3 regions of the Bradyrhizobium xenonodulans genome follow, and region 2 is predicted to be linked to each of the others. Evidence: predicted binding sites of a transcription regulator. Region 2 holds the regulator's gene; each other region holds the start of a gene.

Region 1 (4,781 bases), 2.3 Mb from region 2:
TCGTGAACATGCAGCGCATGCCCTGGTTCTCTTCGCCGACCAGGAAGCCGATCGCGCCGCCATGGTCGCCCATGGTCATGGTGCAGGTCGGCGAGGCGTGCATGCCGAGCTTGTGCTCGACGCCGCTGGCAAAAATGTCGTTACGCGCGCCAAGCGAGCCGTCTTCATTGACCATGAATTTCGGCACGAGGAACAGCGAGATTCCCTTGGTGCCGGCGGGCGCGTCGGGCAGGCGTGCCAGCACGAAATGCACGATGTTGTCGGTCATGTCGTGCTCGCCATAGGTGATGAAGATCTTCGTCCCCTTGATGCGATAGGTGCCGTCGGCCTGCTTCTCGGCGCGGGTGCGCAGCGCGCCGACGTCGGAGCCGGCCTGCGGCTCGGTGAGCTGCATCGTACCGGTCCATTCGCCGGAGACGAGCTTTTCGAGATAGATCTTTTTCAGCTCGTCACTGCCATGCGCGTCCAGCGCCTCCATCGCCGACGCCGTCAACAGCGGGCAGAGCCCGAAGGCGACATTGGAGGCGCTCCATATCTCGGTGCAGGCCGCGTTGATCGCGACCGGCAGGCCCTGGCCGCCGAAACCTTCCGGGCCCGACACTGCATTCCAGCCGCCCTCGGTCCAGCGCTTGTAGGCATCCGGCCAGCCCGGTGCGGTCGTGACCTTGCCGTCATCGAGCTTGATGCCGTGCTCGTCGCCGACCTTGTTGAGCGGTGCCAGCACGTCCGAAGCGAACTTGCCGGCTTCCTCCAGCACGGCGGCCACGATGTCGCCGTCGAAATCGCCGTAATGACCGGCTTCCACGGCGGCCTTGAGGCCCGCACCATGGTTGAGCGACAGCAGCATGTCAGAGATCGGCGCGCGGTAGGTCATGGCTCACTCCCGTGGACAATATTGGCGCCGTATTCCCATGAAACGGGGGAGGTCTCAATGGCCGCGATACGGGACCGCACCGGCCCCCTGCCGGGGCCTATAATAAGGAGTGGCGCGTCCCGGGCCGGCGCCCGTGGTATTTTGGCCCTCCAGGCGGTTGAAATGCCGCTGCTCTCCCTATAGACCGGCTGCGACCTGAGGGAATCTGCGGTAGCCAGTTCTTCCGCCCCGTTCCCTGGTCGCCTGTTGGGGCGTAGCCAAGCGGTAAGGCAGCGGATTTTGATTCCGCCATTCGGAGGTTCGATCCCTCCCGCCCCAGCCAGACCCGACGCGCTGATTTTGTTGCGAAAGCAGCTTTGCTCAAGGCGGAATTTCCAGCGCATTTGGAAATTCTTGTTTGCCTCGCATTTGGAGATTCTGTGCTGGTTTCGCTTTTGGTCGGAGGAAGACGAAAGTCGTTGCGCGTTGAACGTCGCTCGACTTATCAAAATGCGAATTGAGCGGATGAACGCTGTCTGCGTTGCAAGCTTTCGACCATGCCGTTGACGTTGCGGGCGGGATCGACTTTCCGTGGAATTCGACCACGTTCGTTACGCTTCGTGCGCGTTGTCCCGGCCACCGATGGCAAGCGAATTGGGTCATCGTGCAACGCGCTATCGGTAGCGAGCCAACGGCGTTCACGGGAAAGCAAGCCAGGCGAAAAAGATCGTGAGTTTCTTCGAGCGTCTAAAGACAGAAGCATCCGCTGAGTGGCGGGCCTACACCGAGCATCCCTTCACGGACGGGTAGATGGTTCGCTCCCGAAGCGGCGTTTCGTCATTACCTTGCTAGGACTACCTGTTCCTCATCGAGTTTGCTGGCGCCTACGCGCTCTCGGTCTACAAATCGCCGAAGCTTGCCGACATGCGTGAAGGGGCGGCCGTCCTCGCGGCCATCCTCGACGTCGAGCTGAACCATCGCCCCCACCTACACCATTCCGACAAAGCGAAAACCTATTGCGGGTTCAATCCAGGTTGAACGGGTACGTTTGTTGGAATGACCTTTGATTTTCCCGCGAAATCACACGCCTTGGGCAAGGCCATCGTCGCAAAGGACTCATGGAATTGGCGCTGTCGGTATGATGTTCCCTGCAATGTTCCTGTGCTACAACTTGGGTTGGCATAGGGGATTGAGCGATGCCGATCAGACGCTTGCTGCAAGACACCAAGCTGGAGACGGACGAAATAGAGATCTTGACCCGCGCATTCGACCACGCACTGCATTCGCTGAGCTTGATTGATCGCCGGGATGATCCCCTTGCTGACCTGGTCGCAAGAAAGGTAATTGAGATTGGCGCCAAGGGTGTTCGCGATCCGGCAGAGATATCCAGGATGGCCGTCAAGCAACTTGGACTAACTGCTGAATAGGCTCGCGCGCGCCTGATGTCCGACCCCGATTTCTGTCGAGGCCGATATCAGGCCGATCAATCGACAGATCCGCTTGACTCGTGCCGCCAGTGTTCTCATTATGTTCTGGGTCCTCGAACGTCATGGGCGAATGGTCGGATGGCAGCGACAGCCACCATTCTTCATGCTGACCTTGATGCCTTCTATGCTTCGGTAGAGCAGCTGCTTGATCCGTCGTTGCGCGGCAAACCCATCGCCGTCGGTGGTGGCGTCGTGCTTGCGGCTTCCTACGAAGCGAGGGCCTTCGGAGTCCGCGGAGGGATGCCGGGACGGCGAGCGCGCGAGCTCTGTCCGCAACTCACTTTTGTGAGCGGGCATTACAAGGAGTACCAACGATTGGGCGATGCCGCCATCAAGGTGATCGGCGATTTCACACCACTCGTGGAGCGTATTTCCATCGACGAGGCCTTCGCCGACGTTGCCGGCTGTACCCATCTCTTCGGCCCACCTGATGAAATTGCGAGGACAATCCGTCAACGCGTGCGGGCCGAGATCGGCCTTCCGATTTCGGTCGGCGTGGCTCGCACCAAGCATCTTGCAAAGATTGCGTCGCAAGTGGCCAAGCCCGATGGGCTGGTGATTGTCGATCCTGACACCGAGCTGCAATTCCTTCACCATCTGCCCGTCGAACTGATGTGGGGAGTGGGACCCGTCACGAAGGCACGGCTGGCCGAGATGCAGGTGCTGACGATCGGGCAGTTGGCGACGACGCCGGGGCGGTCGCTCGAGCGGTTACTCGGTCCCGCCGCGGGGGAGAAACTTGCAGCGCTGGCGTGGAATCGTGATCCACGGCAAATCAAAGCTCACCGCCGAGCCCAATCGGCAGGAGCGCAATCGGCGCTCGGCAGGAAGCCTGCCCAAGAGCAATTTTTTCGCCCGACCCTGCTTCATCTTGCGGATCGGATCAGCACCCGGCTGCGGGCCAAGGCGAGGCCGGGCCGAACCGTGACGGTCCGTGTTCGCTTCGCCAATCTGAAGTCCGCTACGCGCTCGGTAACACTCGACGCACCAATCTCGGCGACTGTGACCCTTGCCGCGCTTGCCGAGGACCTGGTGCGTGCCGTCCTCGCAGATCACCCTGATGAGAAGACCATTTCGCTCCTCGCCATCTCCGTCTCGCACCTCGAGGAGGACTGGGATCTGGAGCTGGAACTTCCGCTTGGGCTTCCCGACGAACCCTGTCGCCCCGGCAGCAGGATAGGCTTGGCGCGTTGGGCGGCCGACCGTGCCGTTGACAAGATCCGTGATCGCTTTGGATGGGACGCCATTGGGTATGGCTCGGTGGCGCTCGGTATCTTTCGTTCGGTTCCTGACGAGTTTCGCGAACTCGCCGAAAAGGACCTGTGACCGTCATCGGTCCATGCCCACGAAGCCGCCGCCACGCATTGTCAGTCATAGCAGGAGCGCTCAGTAAGCGAGTTTTGGATACCAGTCAGTGCCGCGCCCTTCTGGCGTGGTGTCGAGAATGGTCCAGAGCGGATCCATGTCGGGCGCGCCGCGCGGATCCTGGTGGGGGTCGGCCATCGTGCCGCTCATCTCGCCGGACCAAAAATGCCGGATCGAGCCGTCGCGCTGCGTGAACACGCTGTAGCCGGGCACGTCGGCATCCTCCGCGCTGACGTAGTCGCGCGTGTAGTCGCCGGAGACGTCAGAGAAGACCTTGTGCCGTGTCCAGCCGCGCGCTTTCTTTGCCTCGATCAATCGCGCGATCGGCGACCGCGCGATGAAGACGAATCCGATGCGCTGCTCGATGTCAGGCAATTTGTGCTCCCATGTGCTCATGAAGGAGGTGCACATTGGACATGGCGTCTGCCGCTGCGGCCCGAACATGTAGCTGTAGATCGCGAGCGTCTGCTTGCCGTCGAACAAATCAGCGAAATTGGCTTTGCCGTTCTCGCCTTCGAACACGTAGTTTTTCTTCACCTCGCCGCCGAGCGGCAGCGCCCGGCGCTGCTCAGCGACACGCTCAATGTGACGACGCAGCTCGATTTCCTCCGTCAGGAGGTCTTGCCGCGCGCGGCGATAATCGGCGGTTTCGTTGGGAAAATGCGCCTTGTTCGTACGAGCAAGTTCGGATGCAGCCTTCAGGATGGAACTATCCATGGGGTGACCTCTGGTTAGAGCCGATATCCGTGAAGACGTCCGGCGCCGCCTCGTTCCGACACCTCAAAAGATTAACTTCGCCGAGACCGTCCTCTCGTTCGCGCAAACTGCGGAAAGGTTGAGGACTGGCTCAAGTCGCGCAGGCCGCCCTTCATTTGGAAACAACTGCCAAGCTATTGATCTTGCTGGGGCGCAATTGCGCGCATTTTCCAACGCGCCGTGAAATCATAGAATAATCAAGCTGATTTGATTCCGCCATTCGGAGGTTCGATCCCTCCCGCCCCAGCCAGCGCCTATCCCTCGTATTGATCCGGACCCATCGCCCACAGCGACTGGTCGTGGCCGGCCGCGTAATTGCG
Region 2 (4,781 bases):
CCGCATCCCGGCTTTCGGCATCGCGCCGCTGGTCGTGGCAAGCCTGGGGATCATCGTGATGGGCCTGTTGCGCACGCCGCTGCGCTGGACCGGCGCGCTGGTGCTGCTGGCCGGGATCCTCTGGGGACTGGCGGCGCGTCAGCCCGACATTCTGATCGCCGGTGACGGCCAGAGCGTCGCGGTGCGAGGCAGGGACGGCCAACTACATCTGATCAGGGCCGGCAAGGACAGCTTTCTGCTTAGGGAGTGGCTGGCTGCCGACGCCGATCCGCGCGATGCCGGCAGTCCCTCGCTTGGCGCTGGTGTGTCCTGCGACGAGTCCGGCTGTGTGACGCCGCTCGCCGACGGCCGCCTGGTCGCGCTGGCGTTGCGCATCGATTCATTGGCAGATGATTGCAGCCGGGCCGCGCTGGTGGTGACGGCGCGGCCCGCGCCGCCGGATTGCGCGGCGATGGTGGTCGATCGTCAGCGCCTTGCAGGGCAGGGCGCACTGGCGCTGACGCAGCGCGGCGACGGCTTTGCGGTGCAGGCGGTGAAGCCGAGGGGCACCGACCGCCCGTGGTCGCCGGCCATCGCGCGCGAGAGTGATTTCGGGGCGAGCCTTGCGCCGCCGGCGGCCGCGTCCCGCAATCGGGACGCGACGCCGTCCGAGGCGGACCTGCAAGCCGAGGATTGAGCGGCGCTACAGATACCAGACCAGCATGGCGTCGAGTGCCGTGCTGCCGATGACCGGCAAGGCCACCATCCGGCGGAAGCCGGCTGCGCGGGCCTCGGCGCCCGCGATCGAGCCGTCATGCGCGAGATCCTCGTTGAGCGCGGGCATGCCGGTCGCCCAGGCGCCGCCGATGCTGCCTTCGCCTTTGGCGATGGATTTCGTTGCGTAGAGCGCAGCGAGGTCGGTCTGCGCGCTGCAATCGCCGGCGCGAAAGATCAATGCCGAACGGGCCTCGTTCGGGACCCAGATCTCGAAGCGTCGCGCAATCGGGGTTGCCTGCGCCGAGAGGAATGTGAGGACAAAGGTCTGGTTGGTGCCGGTCCGATAGGGCACGCCGACGCCGAGATTGATCCCGACCTTGGCGGCGTCCTCCCAGCGCAGGAAGCTCCTGGCGTCGTGCAAATCCTTGATAATGAGCGGCATGCCGGCCTTCCAGGTGCGTCCGGGCAGGCCAAAGCCGCGCGGAAATCTGGTGTGGCGGGAGTTGAATTCGAACATGTCGGCAGTGCCGTAATAACCGTCGACGAGCCCCATCTCGTGGGAGATGTCGGCATCGTTGTGCCAGAGCTCGATCGCGCCGACATGCGCCTCGTCGTCACCGCAGAACAGCACCATGACGGCTTGGAGGAATTCGCCTGCAAACACCGGCACCGCCACGCCGCAGGTCAGGCCGGCCGCGAGGGCCTGGTCGGTTCGCTTGAAATAGGAGTTGGCGAATTTTGTGAGGATCACGGGATGGCCGCTGGCCCAGGCCTTGCCGGGAAGGCCTTCGTCATATCCGAAGCGCAAGGTTTCGCTGACGGACCTGAAGGCGGAGAGGCCCTCGTCGCCGTAGAGGCCGCCGCCGAATTCCAGCCGCATCCGCGTCCGGTCGGGTACCCAGAGTTCAACGACGCGAATGAAGGTTTTCATCGAACGTGTCCGCCGCCTCAAGCCGGGAACAGCATCGGCCATCTGGCTGTGGAACGGACGTTCAAAATTCAGGCAGGACAGCGCAAACTTCGTGCGGTGGAAGGTATGGCGAGTTGACCCGCCGGATCGGATTTTTGAAACGCAACCAAACCATCTCGCCGGCCTCGGCCGGCGATGGCGATTTCAATCCTGGCCCCAGCCTGGCGGCGGGGAAGGCCGCGTCACCCGATCGGCAGGCGGGTGATGGTCGGCCGGCTGTCGGCGATGATCTCCGGCTTGTGCTCGCGCTCGCCAACCGGCTGAGTCACGGGCAGTTGCAGGACGGTCGCGCGCTGGCCTTCAACGAGCTGCGTCACCAGCACGTATTTGCCGTCGGGGAATTCGATCGCGTCATGATGGCGATCGGGAATGTGGGGATCGATCTTGCCGAACTTGCCGACGCGCGAGTTGACGGTGCGCGTCCAGATCCAGCGATTGTCGTAGCGGACGTTGTCGGCGAAGGCGAGCTCCGTTCCCGGCAGCAGACAGACCGCGACGGTCGGATCGGCCGCGGAGGCAAAGCCGCGCGTCGAGGTGCCGCGGAAGGTTGTCGTGACGACCGTCTCGCCGACTTCGGCGGGACGCGACGCGACGGCATGCAGGCTGTAGTCACACATCGGGTGCTCCTCATGCAGAGATGGCGACCCGCGTCTCTTCCCGAGGCGCAAGCCTCCATCAGAGTGAAAGTATGAAGGCTCTGCCCGGTTGTAGGCAAATCTGCGGCTCGCCGCGGCAGGCCGCGATCACATTATCTTTCCCGAATCCGTTAGGAACAAAGCCTGCGCCCGTGCATTTCGGTGGCGCGTGTCAACGCCCTGCCGGTGCCGACCAACCGGAGTATTGCCAGCCCGGCTGCGACGGTTGCTCGATCGCATGACGCGCGCTGCGGACCTCCGCGCTGGCTGCCATCTCCTTGCGGACATGGTGACGCGATGGTGCGGCGAAGGCTTGCGACGCTGATGCTGCCATCAGCGCCGCCGCGACTGTACCCACGATGATGTTGCGCATGGTCGTCTCCTCGGTCAGTCAAGGCCGCGAAGCAACGCTTGCTTCGTGCGGCGTGCCGAGGATCTAGCGCCGGAGGAGCGGCCGGATAATCTGCGCGAAACCAGAAAGACTATCCAGCGGGAGCGGACAATCATCCGCTCCAATCGTTGAGGGCGATCGTCGATCGCGCCAAATACCTTCGATACCAAATACCTTCGATACCAAGTACCTTCGATACCAAGTACCTTCGATACCAAGTACCTGCGATAACCAAGTACCTCCAATACGAGGTACCCTCGCCATCAGTACTTCCGGTACAGCCCGATCAGCTTGCCCTGGATCTTCACCCGGTTGGGCGGCAGGATGCGGACCTCATAGGCTGCATTGGCGGGCTCGAGCGCGATCGAGGCGCCGCGGCGGCGGAAGCGCTTCAGGGTCGCTTCCTCGTCGTCGATCAGCGCCACCACGATGTCGCCGGTGTCGGCGCTCTCGTTGCGCTGGATCAGCGCCATGTCGCCGTCGAGGATGCCGGCCTCCACCATGGAATCGCCGCGCACTTCGAGCGCGTAATGCTCGCCCGAGCCGAGCATGTCGGGCGGGACGCTGATGGTGTGGCTGCGGGTCTGCAAGGCCTCGATCGGCGTGCCGGCCGCAATCCGGCCCATGACGGGCACCGCGACAGGGCGCTCGCCCTCGTCGGCGGGCGGGCTGGAGGTCGTCCGCACCTTGCCGAGATTGCCCTCGATGACGCTCGGCGTGAAGCCGCGACGGTTGCCGGCGGCCGCCTGAAGCTCGGGCAGCTTGATCACCTCGATGGCGCGGGCGCGGTTGGGCAGGCGGCGAATGAAGCCGCGCTCCTCGAGCGCGGTGATCAGGCGATGGATGCCCGACTTCGAGCGCAGGTCGAGCGCGTCCTTCATCTCGTCGAAGGAGGGCGGCACGCCGCTTTCCTTCAGCCGTTCGCTGATGAACCGCAGGAGCTCGTATTGTTTGCGCGTTAACATCTCGACCAAAATCCCCCGGTTGATGTCGTTCGATTCCGAGACGATGAATTCAGCGATAAGCCGCTACATCCTCGAAACAAATCATGAACGGACACTATATGTTCGATACATGTTCCGCAACTGCTTAATTTACCGTGAACGCGACAAAGTTCGCGGAACGCACGCGAACGAAGCGTTCAGACGGGCAGTCGCAACACCTCGCAAGGCGTGCCGGCCTCGGCTTTCGGTGCGAATGGTGCGCGCACGAGAAGTGCCTGTGCCGCAGCGAGATTTGCAAGCAGCGAGGAATCCTGGTGATTGACCGGAACAGCAATCAGCGCGCCGTCGTCGCGCATCTCCAGGCGCGCCCGCAGATAATCCTCGCGCTGATCATTGGCGCCGACGTCGCGGCCGAGCACGGCGCGCTCGCGGCGATGATGAATCACTGAGCGACCCGACAGCGCACGAATCAGCGGGACGAGAAACAGGAAACTGCACACGTAGGACGACACCGGATTGCCGGGCAGGCCGATCACGCGCATCGCCCCGAGCTGCCCGTTCATCATCGGCTTGCCCGGCCGCATCGCGATCTTCCAGAACGCCATCGAGATACCTTCGTCCCTCAGCGCCTGCTGCACCAGATCGTGGTCGCCGACCGAGGCGCCGCCGGTCGTGATCAGGATGTCGGCGCCGCTTTCGCGGGCGCGGCGGATGCCGGCCGTGGTGGCCTCCAGCGTGTCGGCGGCAATACCGAGGTCGACGGTATCCGCGCCCTCGCTGCGGGCGAGCGCGTGCAGGGCGTAGCCGTTGGAATAGACGATCTGGCCGTGACCGGGCGTCGAGCCCGGCATCACCAGCTCGTCACCGGTGGCGAGGATCGCGACCTTGGGAAGGCGGTGGACGGCGAGGTGCGGGTGGTTCATGCCCGCGGCGAGGGCGAGGTCGCGCTCGGTGAGACGGCTGCCCTTGCGCAGGAGCACGTCGCCCTCGCGGAAGTCGACGCCGGCGGGCCGGATGTGCCGTCCTGGCACCGCGGCTTCCTTGATCGTGATGCGCTTGGCGTCGACAACCGTGTCCTCCTGGATCACGACCGCGTCGGCGCCATCGGGAACGACGCCGCCAGTGAAGATCCGCACCGCTTCGCC
Region 3 (4,781 bases), 2.1 Mb from region 2:
GACGCTCGTTCTGGATCGACACGGTCGGCCGCTCCAACCTCGTCGAGATCCGCATCCAGCTCGACGATGCCGTGATGCGGGTGTTCGCGCAGCGCAGCGCTGCCTATGCCTCGAACTCGGAGATATTCCTCTTCTGGATGGTCGGCACCTCGTCGATCCTCCTGATCGTCGCGGTGCTATTCCTGCGCAACCAGATCAAGCCGATCCTGCGGCTTGCGGACGCCGCCGAAAGCTTCGGCAAGGGCCGCGAGGCGCCGAACTTTCGGCCGCGCGGCGCGCGCGAGGTGCGGCGCGCCTCCGTCGCCTTCCTCGAAATGAAATCGCGCATCGAGCGCACGATGGAGCAGCGCACCGCGATGCTCGCCGGCGTCAGCCATGATCTCCGCACCATCCTCACCCGCTTCAAGCTCGAGCTGGCGCTGATCGGCGACAACCCCGAGCTCGAAGGCATGCGCAAGGACGTCGACGAGATGTCGATGATGCTGGAGGATTACCTCGCCTTCGCACGCGGCGATTCCGGCGAGCAGTCGCAGCCGACCGACATGGCGCAGGCGCTCGAAGAGCTGCGCAGCGACGCCGAGCGCCACGGCCACACCGCGACCGTGGCGTTCCACGGCCTGCCCGTAGTCACGGTGAAGCCGGCCTCGTTCAAGCGCTGCCTCGCCAATCTCGTCACCAACGCAGCGCGCTACGGCAAGGCCATCGCCATCACCGGCCAGCGCGATCACCGTTATTTGACCGTGACGGTCGACGACGATGGCCCCGGCATTCCCGCCCATCTGCGCGAAGAAGTGTTCAAGCCGTTCCTGCGGCTGGACAACGCCCGCAACCAGGACGAAGGCGGCACGGGCCTTGGCCTTGCCATCGCCCGCGACATCGCCCGCTCCCATGGCGGCGACATCACGCTCGGCGACAGCCCGATGGGGGGACTAAGGGCGAGCGTGAGGATACCGGTGTAGCCGCTCTTATCTCGCCTCCGCTTGCGGGGAGAGGTCGGATCGCTCTTGCGATCCGGGTGAGGTGGTACAGGTCTCACGACGATCTCAAGCGCGGAGAGAGGCCCCTCACCCCAACCCTCTCAGCGCGAGCGAAGCTCGTCGCGCCCCGTAAGAACGGGGCGAGGGTGCGCACCGGCCGCGCGGCGATCTCGCCTACTTCGGCAGCAGCGCCTTCAGCTTGTCCATATCGCGCACGTTCATCTTGAAGCCGCCGGGCATCACGATGTCGCCGGGCTTCTGCTCCGGCTTGCAGGCGCCCAGCCACTTGGCTTCGAGCGTCGTGGTGGTGTCGCGGCCTGCCGCGCCTACCGCGCCGCCTTGCGCGTGCGACGAGGTCTTCACCGTATAGGCCGAGTTGAAATCGCCAATGATCTCGGCATGCGAGGTCGTGCTGATGCCGGCGACGTTGCACTCGGAATCGCTGACATAGCCGGTCGCGGTCCTCTTGATCTCCTGCTTGGCGCAGATCTGCTTGGCCATCGGGGAGACGTTGTTGTTCATCTCCTTGTCGACGCTCTCGTCGGTGCAGTGCTGCATGGTCATCTCGGGCACGGGCGTGCCGGTTCTGACCATCTTCAATTCCCACAGGCCGGCCTTGCGCACCGGCAGATCGTCGGCGCTGGCGCTGCCTGCCGATACGAGGATGCAAAGGGCCGAGCCGAGCAAAGCGAGTTTGCGCGTCATCTGAGTGGCTCCCGACTGAGAGATTGCGGTGTTACGAAAGCGTCTCAGTAGAGCGTGCGGATCGGCTGTTCGGCGGCGCCGTAGGGCACCCAGCGGCAGGAGAACGAGATATAGCCGCCCTCATAGGCCTGCACCGCCAGAAACTTCACGACCTTGCCGTAGCGCGCGCAGTGATCGACCGCGACCTGACGCGCATCGACCTGGGTCGCCATCGAATAGGCGATGATGCCGCCGGTGTCGTTGCCCTTGAACGGCGGGACCGGAAGGATATCGGCGCGTGCCGACTGGCTCGCCATCATACCCAAGGCAAGAAGGCCCGCGGCCGCAATGATTCGCATTCCCGTTACTCCAATTGATTGGCGCCAGTTTACGGTGCCGTGATCGAAGTGGAAAGAACTGAAGCCCTGCCGGCTGCGACGATGTGGTCAACTCCTGGCGAAGTGTTGCCGCGCTGCACTTGACCCCGCCCGGCCTTCGCGGCACCGTCCCACCTTCGCAAGCCCCAGCAGTCCGGATTGCCCCATGCGCGCCCCCTCCCTGAAATCGCTCCGCTTTGCCGCCGTGCTCGGCCTCATGTTCGGAGCGCTGTCGCTCGGTGAGGCCAGGGCCGCCAATCCGCTGGAGCTGAACTTCTGGCTGAGCGGGCCGCGCTATGACGGCGCCGTCGCCGATTGCGACAAGGCGCTGCCGACGATCGCCACCCAGTTCTGGGAGAAGGAAAGCGCGTTCTGGAATTCCTCGTTGAAGATCACCGGCTTCTCCGCCGTTCGCGAGACCGCATTCCGGCCCTGGCAGTCCGACAACATTCCGCGCCGCTATTGCACCGGCGAGGCCATGCTCACCGACGGCAAGGTGCGCAAGGTACATTTCTCGATCATCGAGGATGGCGGCTTTGCCGGTTACGGCAATGGCGTCGAATGGTGCGTGGTCGGGCTCGACCGCGATTGGGCCTACAATCCGGCCTGCCGCGCCGCCAAGCCCTGATCAGCGAACCCTGATTCGGACCGGTCGGGCGGCCGAACGATCGCCGCTCGAATTTTGTTCTTGAAATGTTCTTGTTGCCTGCTAGGCTGGTTGCACAGTCTAGTTGAGGGGCGTCGCCATGTTTCATTTTAGATTGCAGTCGTTTTCCCGTCTGATGATATCGCTGACATTGGCGGCCGGGCTGGTCGCCCTCGCAGGCGGGGCAAAGGCCCAGGACAAACGGCAGAACGCGCCCGGCGAGTTCGATTTCTATGTGCTGTCGCTGTCGTGGTCGCCCTCGTTCTGCGAGGAGGCGTCCGAGCGCGATCGCGGCGGCGGGCGCTCGCAGATGCAGTGCAGCGGACGGCCCTATGCGTTCGTGGTGCACGGGCTGTGGCCGCAATATGAGAACGGCTTCCCCGAATATTGCCAGCGGCCCTCGCCGCGGCTGAACCGCAACATCGTCTCCTCGATGCTCGATCTAATGCCGGCGCCGGGCCTGATCTTCAACGAGTGGGACAAGCACGGCACCTGCTCCGGGCTCGACGGCCGCAATTATTTCGAGACGATCCGCAAGGCGCGCGCCGCGATCAAGATCCCGGCCGAATATCTCGATCTGTCGCAGGCCAAAACCGTGGCACCGGGCGAGGTGGAGGAGGCCTTCATCAAGGCCAATCCGGGCCTGAGCAATGCCGCCGTCTCGGTCACCTGCAACCGGACCCGGCTCTCCGAGGTCCGCATCTGCCTCAACAAGGATCTGCAATTCCGCGCCTGCGAGGAGATCGAGCGCCGCGCCTGCCGTCGCGACCAGGTGACGATGCCGCCGGTCAGGGGTGGTTGAGTCAAATCCAACGGCCGTGATGTCGTGCGGTTGCGCGTGGATGGCCGGGACAAGCCCGGCCATGACGAGTAGAAGATGCTGAGCATCCTCTCTTGCGAGCCGCCAATCTTGCCATGAATTACCGCCACGCCTTTCACGCCGGTAGCTTCACCGATGTCATCAAGCACATCGTGCTGGCGCGCATCATCACTTACCTCCAGGACAAGCCGGGGGCATTTCGCGTCATCGATACCCATGCCGGTGCCGGCCTCTACGATCTCGACAGCGACGAAGCGCGCCGCGGCGGCGAGTGGCTGACCGGCATCGCGCGGCTGATGCAGGCGCGCCTGTCGAACGAGACCGTGGCGCTGACCAAGCCTTATCTCGACATCGTCCGCGCCTTCAATCCGAAGGGCGAGCTCAAGGCCTATCCGGGCTCGCCGCTGATCGCGCGCGGCCTGCTCCGGCCGCAGGACCGGCTCGTCGCCTGCGAGCTCGAGCCGAAGGCGCGCAAGGCGCTGATCGACGTGCTGCGCCGCGACGAACAGGCGCGCGTGGTCGATCTCGACGGCTGGGTCGCGCTGCCGGCCTTCGTGCCACCGAAGGAGCGACGCGGGCTGGTGCTGATCGACCCGCCGTTCGAGGCGAAGGACGAATTCGACAGGCTCGGCGAAGCCTTCTCGGCGGCTTTCGCGAAATGGCCGACCGGTATCTATGTAATCTGGTATCCAGCCAAGAGCCGGCGCGCCACCGACGCGCTGGCGCAATCGGTGGCGCGGCTCGCAGCCGCAGCAAAACCGCCGGGGAAATGCCTGCGCCTCGAATTCAGTGTGGCGCCGCAAGCCGACGGTGCAGCTCTCACCTCGACCGGCCTCTTGATCGTCAATCCGCCCTACACACTGCACGGCGAGCTCAAGACGATCCTGCCCGAACTGGAAATGCCGCTCGGACAAGGCGGCGCTGCCAGATTCCGATTGGAGGTACCCAAGTCTTAGAGGTGCCGAAGTCTTAGAGGTACCCCATCCGTAACATCCCGGCATTCTTGGGAAAAATATGCAGCAGCGGTAGTCAATCTGCAGAGAACCGTATTATGCTGTTTGCGTGACTGGCTTTACGTTCCGCTTCCGCGAATGGTTGCGGCGGAGTGAAGGCCCTAAGAAAGATCCGACCGGACTGAAAGGTCCGCCCAAGGATGGCCAGCTCCCGGGCTTCGTAAGGCCCGGTCATGTCGTGACGTGAGTCTGCGTCGCGACGGAGGAGCAATGAGGGGGAGTTTCCCGATGGCCATGACGGGAACGGTTAAGTTCTTCAACGGC

What was found. The regulator LexA, encoded in region 2, represses DNA repair genes until DNA is damaged. The targets are predictions, from matches to a motif close to TGTTCNNNNTGTGTTCNG.
Region 1: a site for LexA is predicted at 2,371-2,388, ahead of dinB (DNA polymerase IV). Genes of this name have one in related genera too.
Region 3: a site for LexA is predicted at 2,722-2,739, ahead of I3J27_RS30705 (ribonuclease T2 family protein). Genes of this name have one in related genera too.

Annotation. Positions count from the first base shown of each region.
Region 1 is NZ_CP089391.1:2,040,603-2,045,383, forward strand. It holds gene I3J27_RS09635 (acyl-CoA dehydrogenase family protein) at 1-874, opposite strand, end outside; tRNA gene I3J27_RS09640 (tRNA-Gln) at 1,122-1,196, shown strand; partial or broken gene I3J27_RS09645 (thiaminase II/PqqC family protein) at 1,583-1,828, shown strand; gene I3J27_RS09650 (hypothetical protein) at 2,050-2,280, shown strand; gene dinB (DNA polymerase IV) at 2,419-3,666, shown strand; gene I3J27_RS09660 (DUF899 family protein) at 3,727-4,422, opposite strand; gene I3J27_RS09665 (VOC family protein) at 4,716-4,781, opposite strand, start outside.
Region 2 is NZ_CP089391.1:4,354,148-4,358,928, reverse strand. It holds gene I3J27_RS20510 (ComEC/Rec2 family competence protein) at 1-676, shown strand, start outside; gene I3J27_RS20505 (GAF domain-containing protein) at 683-1,627, opposite strand; gene I3J27_RS20500 (hypothetical protein) at 1,849-2,283, opposite strand; gene I3J27_RS20495 (hypothetical protein) at 2,474-2,674, opposite strand; gene lexA (transcriptional repressor LexA) at 2,956-3,657, opposite strand; gene I3J27_RS20485 (molybdopterin molybdotransferase MoeA) at 3,834-4,781, opposite strand, start outside.
Region 3 is NZ_CP089391.1:6,457,806-6,462,586, forward strand. It holds gene I3J27_RS30685 (ATP-binding protein) at 1-959, shown strand, start outside; gene I3J27_RS30690 (DUF3617 domain-containing protein) at 1,152-1,682, opposite strand; gene I3J27_RS30695 (hypothetical protein) at 1,727-2,020, opposite strand; gene I3J27_RS30700 (hypothetical protein) at 2,205-2,666, shown strand; gene I3J27_RS30705 (ribonuclease T2 family protein) at 2,785-3,486, shown strand; gene I3J27_RS30710 (23S rRNA (adenine(2030)-N(6))-methyltransferase RlmJ) at 3,600-4,460, shown strand; gene I3J27_RS30715 (cold-shock protein) at 4,746-4,781, shown strand, end outside.